3 regions of the Moritella sp. 28 genome follow, and region 2 is predicted to be linked to each of the others. Evidence: riboswitches for the same ligand, from Rfam matches in the RefSeq annotation. Region 2 holds a riboswitch; each other region holds the start of a gene.
The links. A riboswitch is a leader RNA that binds a small molecule or an ion and turns the genes downstream of it on or off. The one in region 2 is predicted to bind thiamine pyrophosphate.
Positions count from the first base shown of each region.

Region 1: linked by a shared signal. The riboswitch ahead of thiC (phosphomethylpyrimidine synthase ThiC) and the one ahead of thiB (thiamine ABC transporter substrate binding subunit) in region 2 are both predicted to bind thiamine pyrophosphate.
Region 3: linked by a shared signal. The riboswitch ahead of thiD (bifunctional hydroxymethylpyrimidine kinase/phosphomethylpyrimidine kinase) and the one ahead of thiB (thiamine ABC transporter substrate binding subunit) in region 2 are both predicted to bind thiamine pyrophosphate.

Region 1 covers NZ_CP056121.1:4,800,300-4,803,795, reverse strand. The annotation lists gene rpoC (DNA-directed RNA polymerase subunit beta') at 1-1,030, shown strand, start outside; TPP riboswitch at 1,178-1,279, shown strand; gene thiC (phosphomethylpyrimidine synthase ThiC) at 1,417-3,426, shown strand; gene thiE (thiamine phosphate synthase) at 3,434-3,496, shown strand, end outside.
Region 2 covers NZ_CP056121.1:4,433,007-4,436,502, reverse strand. The annotation lists gene thiP (thiamine/thiamine pyrophosphate ABC transporter permease) at 1-585, opposite strand, end outside; gene thiB (thiamine ABC transporter substrate binding subunit) at 621-1,634, opposite strand; TPP riboswitch at 1,673-1,787, opposite strand; gene HWV02_RS19665 (PilZ domain-containing protein) at 2,351-2,641, shown strand; gene leuB (3-isopropylmalate dehydrogenase) at 2,802-3,496, opposite strand, start outside.
Region 3 covers NZ_CP056121.1:3,036,907-3,040,402, reverse strand. The annotation lists gene HWV02_RS13390 (NUDIX pyrophosphatase) at 1-279, shown strand, start outside; gene HWV02_RS13385 (type II secretion system protein) at 327-908, opposite strand; TPP riboswitch at 1,370-1,470, shown strand; gene thiD (bifunctional hydroxymethylpyrimidine kinase/phosphomethylpyrimidine kinase) at 1,545-2,396, shown strand; gene HWV02_RS13375 (ABC transporter ATP-binding protein) at 2,386-3,180, shown strand; gene HWV02_RS13370 (ABC transporter permease) at 3,173-3,496, shown strand, end outside.

The DNA of each region.
Region 1 (3,496 bases), 370 kb from region 2:
CACGGTAATTCTAGACCCAGCAGCACGTGTTGCCGCTGGTAAAGATTTACGTCCTATGGTTAAGCTTGTTGATACAGCAGGTAATGATTTGTTCATTCCTGGTACAGAAGTTATTGCACAATACTTCTTACCTGCAAACGCAATCGTTAACTTAGAAGATGGCGCATTAGTGACTATTGGTGAAGCGTTAGCGCGTATTCCTCAAGAAAGCTCGAAAACACGTGATATTACGGGTGGTCTACCACGCGTAGCGGATCTGTTTGAAGCTCGTCAGCCAAAAGATGCTGCTATCTTAGCGGAAATCTCAGGTACTATTAGTTTCGGTAAAGAAACTAAAGGTAAACGTCGTCTAGTTATCACACCTACCGATGGTGCTGAAGCTTACGAAGAGATGATCCCTAAATGGCGTCACTTGAACGTGTTCGAAGGTGAGAAGGTTGCTAAAGGTGAAGTTATCGCCGATGGTCCTGAATCAGCACACGATATTCTACGTCTACGTGGTATTAGCCATGTTGCGAACTATATCGCGAACGAAGTTCAAGAAGTATACCGTTTACAAGGCGTAAAGATTAACGATAAGCACATTGAAACTATCGTTCGTCAAATGCTACGTAAAGCTAACGTAATCTCTGCTGGTGATAGTAACTTCTTACCAGGTGAGCAAGCTGAAGTTTCACGTCTGAAAATTGCTAACCGTCAGCTAGAAGCTGAAGGCAAGCAACCAGCCGTGTTCCAACACATGCTTATGGGTATTACTAAAGCGTCTCTTGCAACTGAATCATTTATTTCAGCTGCATCGTTCCAAGAAACAACACGTGTTCTAACAGACGCTGCTGTTCATGGTAAGATTGATGACCTTCGTGGTCTGAAAGAGAACGTTATTGTTGGTCGTCTGATCCCTGCTGGTACAGGCTTCTCTTATCACCAAGAACGTGCGAAAAAACGTGCTGGTAAAGTAGAAGAAGTAATGCAAGAAATCACGACTGATGAAGCTGAACAGAACTTAGCAAACCTACTAAATAACCTTTAATTGATTTGCTGAATGCAATTAAAGTCGTGTGTAAGTGATGACAGACCCACTGATTCACTTACGCATAGTTATTAGATAGTAAAGGCGCCCTTTTATAGGGCGCTTTTTTTTGCTTGTTTTTTAACGCCATACCAGTCTATACTCCGATACATCTTGTCGGAGTGCTTTAGGGCTGAGACCATTTAATAATGGGATCCGTGGAACCTGATCAGGCTAATACCTGCGTGAGGAAACAAGAGTGATTAATATGAATATTATTCGTGTCATTGTAAGTTAGCCATAGGGACATCAGGCCGCTTACTATTACATTTACGATCAATATATCTATATCACTACTCTCCATACTCAACGACAAGCAATCATCTTATTAGAAAGGAATGAGTGCTATGTCTACTACCAATATAAATCAAAGCAATAAGACCAAAAAACCAACGCGTCGTGAAAACCGCGAAAATGCACAAGAGTTTATTAATAACCTCAGTTGCGAACCGTTTCCTAATTCAGAAAAATTTCATCTCACAGGTAGCCGTGACGATATTCAAGTTGCGATGCGAAAAATCAATCTTGATGAGACGTTAGTCGCAGGCAGTAAAGACGATCCGGTTTATGAGCAAAATGAATCGATCCCGGTTTATGATACATCAGGCCCCTATACAGATCCGGCGATTGAAATAAACGTACACCAAGGTTTACCGAAGTTAAGACAAAAATGGATCGAAGAACGTAACGATATTGAAGCATTAGAAATCGTTACTTCGCACTTTGCCCAGCAGCGTCTTGCTGATGATGGTATTGATCATATCCGCTTTGAGCATTTACCAAAGCCATTGAAAGCCATTGATGGTCAAAACGTTACTCAGATGCATTATGCTCGTAAAGGCATGATCACGCCGGAAATGGAATACATCGCGATTCGTGAAAACATGGGCCGTGAATTGATCCGTAACGAGCTGTTATTAAAACAACATGCGGGTAATGATTTTGGTGCCAGCATACCGGAAAAGATCACACCTGAATTTGTCCGTGATGAAGTGGCGCGCGGTCGTGCGATCATCCCTTCCAACATCAATCATCCAGAATCTGAGCCGATGATCATCGGTCGTAACTTTCTTGTAAAAGTAAACGCCAACATTGGTAATTCGTCAGTCACATCATCGATTGAAGAAGAAGTCGAGAAGCTAGTATGGGCGACGCGCTGGGGTGCTGACACGGTAATGGACTTATCCACAGGCCGTAATATTCATGAAACGCGTGAGTGGATCCTCCGTAATTCACCTGTGCCAATCGGTACTGTGCCGATCTATCAGGCTCTAGAGAAGGTAAACGGGATCGCCGAGGATCTTACTTGGGAAGTATTCCGCGATACCTTGATCGAACAAGCTGAGCAGGGGGTTGATTACTTTACTATTCATGCTGGTGTACTGCTTCGTTATGTACCAATGACGGCAAAACGCCTTACCGGGATCGTGTCGCGTGGTGGTTCGATCATGGCTAAATGGTGTTTGACGCATCATAAAGAAAACTTTGCTTATGACCATTTCGAAGAAATCTGTGCGATTTGTAAAGCTTACGATGTATCTCTGTCATTAGGTGATGGCATGCGTCCAGGTTGTGCGGCTGATGCGAATGATGAAGCCCAATTTGCTGAATTAGCAACTTTAGGTGAGTTAACGAAAGTTGCGTGGGAGCAAGACGTACAAGTTATTATCGAAGGCCCTGGTCATATCCCAATGCACATGATTAAAGAGAATGTTGAAAAGCAGCTCGATATTTGTCATGAAGCGCCTTTCTATACTTTAGGTCCACTGACAACCGATATCTCACCGGGTTATGATCATTTTACTTCGGGTATTGGTGCTGCTCAAATTGGTTGGTATGGGTGTGCGATGTTGTGTTACGTGACACCAAAAGAACATTTAGGCCTACCGAACAAAGAAGACGTTAAGCAAGGCATGATCACCTACAAAATCTCTGCACATGCGGCTGATTTAGCGAAAGGTTTCCCAGGTGCTCAAATCCGTGACAATGCGATGTCTAAAGCCCGTTTTGAATTCCGTTGGAATGATCAATTCAACCTAGCATTAGACCCTGATACTGCACGTGCCTATCACGATGAAAATATCCCACAAGAATCCGGTAAAGTTGCGCATTTCTGCTCTATGTGTGGACCAAAATTCTGTTCAATGAAGATCTCACAAGATGTCCGCGATTACACTGCTAAACAAGAACAAATCAGTATTCAATTACTCGATGAAGTTGTTGTGATTGATGCCGAAGAGGGGATGAAGCAGATGTCTGAAGAATTTAAAAAGCATGGTGCCGAATTATATCTGCCACCAACACATGATGCGGTAAATGGTCGTGTGACTGAATCTATAACTGATAAAGTGGAATAATTATTTAATGACTCAAGCCATTATTTGGACTATCGCGAGCTTTACTGCTCGCGATAATGTTGCGACTAAA
Region 2 (3,496 bases):
GGGTAATTGTTGTTTTATCTTTGGCCATTCTAAGGTGATAAAGATATGCCGAGATTGTAAATTGAGTTGACTGGCTAAACGCCAAGATTCACTGGGGATCGAGTCTAATGTTTGTAGTAAAATACGCGTGGCTAACGGTACATTAAAAAATAAATGAGCAAGAAGAATACCGATTAAGCCATAAATATAATGGCCTGTTTCTATGTTAAAAAGCCCGAGTAGTTGATTAACCCAACCGCTTTTACCGTGCACAGCAATAATGCCAAAAATGGCAATGATAATAGGCAGTACCAGTGATAAATTAAACAGTTTGATAATCATCTGTTTACCCGCGAACTCTCGACGTGAGAACGCGCGTGCTAACGGGATTGCCAAACCAATACTCAAGCAGGTTGATAAGGCGGCTTGGTATAAACTAAAACTAATAACATGCTGGGTATACGAGTCTGTAAGGACGCTGCGAAAGTCTAATTCAGTTTGTGAAAAATTAAGTAGGGCAATAAAGCTACCACCCACCAGAAGTAAAATGATGCTGATGGCGAGCACTGCGCTACACCACCAGTATTTATGCGAATTCGCGATCATAATTTTTGATTAATTGTTTACTAATTATGGACTAATTATTGGGTAACAGCGTTACGCCATTCCTTTACCCAAGACTTACGGGATTGAGCCACTTCTTCTGGTGTGAACTCTAAGGTTTTTGCCGGCGTAATTAATTGGTCGAACTCACTTGGTAGTGCCGCCGCTTGTTTCGCTGGTAGCATCCAGTTACCTGTTGCAATCACATCTTGGAACGCGGGTGTGAGTACAAATGCCATGAATTTATCGGCTAACTCAGGATTCGGGGCATCTTTTAGACGGGCAACCACTTCAGTCTGTTGATAATGACCTTCACTGAATTCAGCGGCTTTATATTTGAATTCTTTCTCTGCAACCATGTGGTATGCCGGTGACGTTGTATAGCTTAATACCATGTCTGCTTCGCCTTTTAAGAACATGCCGTAAGCTTGGCTCCAGCCTTTCGTAATTGTTACCGTTTTAGCTGCTAGTTGTTGCCATGCTTGTGGTGCTTTATCACCATAAACAGCTTTTATCCATAGCATAAAGCCTAGACCTGGTGTGCTGGTACGTGGATCTTGATAGATAATGCTCAGATCTTTACGTTTAACTAATTCAGCCAAACTCGCTGGTGGGTTGGTCAGTTTCTCACTGTCGTAGATAAATGCAAAGTGACCATAATCGAATGGAATAAAGTACTTATTCGTCCATTCGTTTGGCAGTGATAATGTGCTGGTATCTTGTTGGTGTGGTGCAAGCAGTTTGGTTTTTTCTGCTTCAGCCATCAGGTTGTTGTCTAAGCCTAATAATACATCTGCTTTGGTGTATTTACCTTCCAGTTTAACACGATTAAGAATGCTAACACCGTCTTCTAATGCGACTAAGTTCAGTTCGCAATTACATTCCGCTTCAAATGCGGTTTTTACTTTTGGACCAGGGCCCCAATCGGATGCAAATGAATCGTAGGTATAAACATTTAATACTGGCTTGTCAGCTGCGTGAGCTACTTGCAATGATAGTGTAGGTAATAGTAGCGCTGTGCAAAGTGCTAGTTTTTTGATCGTGTGCTTCACGTGTTCTCCTAGAATGTGAAGCATAGAACTTATGACTCAATTGGTCGAATCTCATTCCTATGCCAGCATTATCTGGTTCAAGTTAATACGGGTGTTATCTCAGCCACAATGACTTTTTCAATGAAAAGTCTGGTAGCACCCCGATGAGTGAACGCACATTGTATTTTTATTTAGGTTAAAGAGCCAGAGACAATAATTATATTGGCTTATATTTTATCATCTTTGACGAAAAACACTGTCCTTTAGGGCGGTGATGTAAATCATTATTGCGTATAAATACAGATTCTCCCCAAATACTTGAACAACACCCTTATACCGATCAATGAACCTGATAATTTAACTGATTTTAAATCCGCATTGGTTCGTCTTATACGCAGTCGTTCTAAACATTGGGAAGTCATGCCAGAATTTGTGGTCGCTCACTTCTTTGAGTGCGTATGAGGTTCTTGGGTGTAGGTGATAAGCCGTATGTATTTACTAATATGAAAAAGGAAATTGGCTTGCAGCAGATCATCGACTTTATTGTCGATAAAGGCATGTTGGACTGCTAGCTGACTATTATAATCAAATAGTTATTTGGATCGCATTATTCTTGTTATACAACGCCGAGTTAATGAATGATGACTATACTCAAAATAAGATAAAAAAATTCATAGTTTTGGATTATTTATAACTTGAGAACATTTATAAACTATAGCAATAAGAGGGATATTGATGTGCTAAAAGCTAACTTAGAACGACGTAGTTATCACCGGATGTTAATCGACTCACCGGTTCAGGTAACGGATAAAGAAAAGAATGTTACCGCTATCTGTCGTGATTTAAGCGCCAGTGGAATGTCGTTAGATGTACCTGAAAGCTATTTTTCATTGAATGATAGCGTCAGTATTTTTTTACCGACTGGCGATTCACGTGTACCGCCTCTACAGGCTGAAGCGAAGGTAACACGGGTTGATAGTGACGGAGATGTTTATCAAATAGGTGTTGAATTTACCAGTTTGACTTAGTCATCTTTATTTATATTCGAGTCATAAATAAAGCCAGATAACATGATAATCCAATAAAAAGGCCGATGGTGACTATCACTATCGGCCTTGTTCGTTATAACCATTTACCTTATTAAAAAAGTATAATGTTCATGACTAATTTGAGCTACTATATTAAATATTAAGCACTAACTTTAGCGGCAATTAAGTCACCCATTTGTGCCGTGCTTTGTACTGGTTTAGTATTCGCATCACTGTGCAGATCGCCTGTCGCATAACCTTCTTCTAATACAAATGAAACCGCTTGCTCGATAGCTTGTGCTGCTTCTTCTTGTTTTAGTGAGTAACGTAACATCATTGCTGCAGATAAGATTTGTGCGATAGGATTCGCAATCCCTTTACCTGCGATATCAGGTGCAGAACCACCTGCTGGTTCGTACAAACCAAAGTCAGAATCGTTCATACTTGCTGACGGTAACATCCCCATCGAACCTGTGATCATTGCACATTCGTCCGAGATGATATCACCGAATAAGTTGCCACAAAGCAGTACATCAAATTGCGATGGATCTTTGATCAATTGCATCGCTGCGTTATCGACATAGATATGCTCTAGTTCAACTTCTGGGTAATCTTGTGCGACTTCTAGTACCACTTTACGCCATAAAACAGATGTTGCTAGTACGTTAGCTTTATCAACAGACGTTACCTTATTGCCACGTAGTTTCGCTGCTTCAAATGCGATGCGAGCAATACGTTCAACTTCCGCACGGCTATATAACATAGTATCAAAACCCGTTTCTTCAGGGCCTTCGCCTTTGCTACCTTTTGGTAAACCGAAGTAAATACCACCTGTTAATTCACGTACTACGACTA
Region 3 (3,496 bases), 1.4 Mb from region 2:
AAGGTTACTGAATTATATAATGGACAATACCTAGAGCAATTCTATGAAAGCAACCTTAATATAATAGAAATGATCCCTGTTTTTGTCGTCTACTGTAAGCCAAATCAAACGATTATCATTAATCATGAACATACTGAATATAAATGGTGTTTGTTAAGTGAAGCTATTGAACTCGCTGAATTTCCAGGCCAAAAATTACTTTACGAACATATATGGAATAATTTTGTTGAAAGTAAGCCATCGAAGCTCATGCGTGTGAAGGTCACCCACCAAAAATAATTCTAGGTGCCTTCGTTGACCATCATCAAACATCCCAACAATTTATTCTATTCGCATGAGACAGTTCCAATCTTAAAGTTTCTATCTTCTCTTGCTCCTGAATACCAAATGAAACAACTTTCTGCTTTTAACGTGTTGAGCTCTGGATTTGTAGAAATATTTACATTATCTTTAAATGAAAACGTACCTACAATATTAGTGCCAGATACACCCTCTGAAACCCAATCATTAGAATGATACCCAGAAAAGACGATATCCTGTCCTTGTCCAATTCTGTGCATAAGTGAGGATATTGTTGTTGACGAGGCGGAAGGTGTTCCATAAATAAAATAGCAATCATGACCGCAGATATTTTTAAATGGATTATCCGCAGGTTCATCTCCGTAATATCCGCCACCAGTGATAGGATCATTTCTATTCGGGTTTCTTTTCTCTAACCCTGCTAAAGCTAATTTTGCATAAACAACTGTTGCCTGAGATTCAATTTGAGCACGGACTTCGGCTAAAGAACCATTCCTTGCATCTGTACGAAAATCTAAGAATTTTGCGATTGCAACGGATGATAAAATAGCAAGTAATATGATACACACGACTAGCTCGATTAAAGTGAAACCACTTTGTTTTTTCATTTTTATAACTTAAACATTGATTTTAGACAGGTGTATGATATCAGTTTAAGCTATTTATCAAAATACCCTTACAACAGCAGTGTAGTGGTATAGCGAATTTAGCTACAAAATCTAATGTGTATTATCTCGGTTAGCACAATAACTCTAAGCCAGTTCTGTCCAACTATGGTTTAGAGCAACAGCGTTAAGCCTTGTGAACACCAAGGGACTCTGTCGTACCATAACTACCAAGCGACTCTGTCGTTTTTATAATTACCAAGGGAAATTGACGGATCAAATCATTATATCCTGCCAGTTGGTTGTATATTGTGGAGTGTCGGCAACGAGAACATTAAATCGCCTTGGTTGAGTACCTCACCAGAAAATAATGCAGTCATGCTCAATGACTAAGCAAACTAACTACATTAAAGGTAATTAGCATTGTTAAGTTGCTCTTTTAATAAAACTTGTTATTATGTGCGCATATATAGTCGGGGGGCCTTTTAGGCTGAGATTGCATTTTGCAAGACCCGTTGAACCTGATTCAGTTAATACTGGCGTAGGGAACTAGTAAGTCTTGCTTTGTATTATTTGATCCGTCACGTTTCATAAAATTTTAGCTCGATAAAGTTCCTATACGTTAGCCTTAGGAACTTTATGTCAAACATTACCGCAATAAATAAAAACCAAGTTGCATTTACACCTATCGTACTCACGATCGCGGGCTCCGATAGTGGTGGCGGCGCTGGTATTCAAGCCGACATTAAAGTGATGTCTGCAACGGGCAGTTATGCCTGCTCAGTGATCACCGCAATTACCGCTCAAAACACCCTCGGCGTATCAGCCATCTTCCCAATACCCCTTGAACATGTCGAAAAACAACTTGATGCTGTTTTTACTGATCTGAATATCGTTGCAGTTAAAGTCGGTATGCTGGCCGATGATGACATCATCAAAATAGTCGCGGCCAAAATAAAACAGTATCAACCTGCATTTTTAGTTGTCGATCCCGTCATGGTCGCGACCAGTGGCGACTTATTGATACAAGAATCTGCGATCAGCACGCTCAAAGCGGAATTACTGCCGCTTGCCGATATCATTACGCCAAACTTACCTGAAGGTGCTGCGCTTATTGGTAGTGAAATACCGAGCAGCGAAGCAGATATGATCAACATGATCACTGGCCTTCGACAACTGGGTGCAAAAGCAGTACTACTCAAAGGTGGTCACTTAGAACAAGATGAAAACAGTAACGATCTGCTCATTTTCCCCGAAGATGTCCACCACTTAACAGCAAAACGTATCAACACGCGTAATACTCATGGCACTGGTTGCACGTTATCTTCGGCTATCGCATCCTATCTGGCACAAGGTCATGATCTGTTGCGGGCTGTGCAACTGGGTAAACAGTATATCTCACAGGCCATTGCGCATGCCGATGAATTAGAGATAGGTAAAGGTCATGGACCGGTAAATCATTTCTTCAGTGGTCACGCTAATGTCTGCTAATACATTGGCTATATCTGCCAACAAAAATGCTGTCAGTATCGATATATCAGGTGGCTACCTGCGTTATCACGGCAGTACTGAAGTGACTGTAGCTGGACTTGATATGCATATTCCCGCAGGGCAGTGGACATGTATTTTGGGGCGAAGTGGTTGTGGTAAAAGCTCTTTACTGCGCTACCTTGCTAACTTGCTTGACGATAAAGTGGATTGGGCCGGTGAACTCTCCACGCAACCTCAATGTGACATCAAGGATAATATTGCTTATATGGCGCAGCAAGATCTGTTGATGCCTTGGTTGTCGGTGTTAGATAACGTTATGTTAAGCACTCAATTTGGCGGTGCGGATTATCAAACAAAGAAAACACACATTCAGTTTGATAAAGCGCACTCGTTATTACAAAAAGTGGGGCTGGCGGATAAATCAAATTACTTGCCGCAGCAACTATCCGGAGGCATGCGTCAGCGCGTGGCGCTGGCGAGAACGCTCATGCAAGACAAACCCATCGTATTAATGGATGAACCATTCTCTGCGTTAGATGCAGTAACACGCTATCGCCTGCAAAACCTTGCTTACCAATTACTGCAAAATAAAACGGTGGTATTTATCACCCACGATCCACAAGAAGCTATTCGCTTAGCAAACCGACTTTATATTATGCAAGGAAAGCCTGCTTATGCAGAATCGTTGCTCGTTCCCGCCTCAGTGACGCCTCGTGATTTTGATGCAGAGTGTGCTGAACTTCAGCACACCATTATGGCTCGCTTGGATCAAGATTATGAGTGATTTAAATCAGGTAGACGCAATCCAAGTTAATACAGTCCAAGCAGATTTAATACCATGCAAGGTGAAAAGTAAACCACGTGTAGTTAACCCACTGGTTCGCATGGTGATTAGCGCTGCGGTGATTATCGGCTTGTGGCAAGCTGTCGTGATTATCTTTGAGATGCCCTCATTCATTTTACCCAGCCCTGTGGATGTATTCGAAAGATTGCTTCAAAGACACACTGTCTTACTTAAACACGGTTGGGTCACCGCGCAAGAGATCGTACTTGGTTTACTGTTCGGTTTAACTATGGGGTTGTTATTCGCACTACAAATG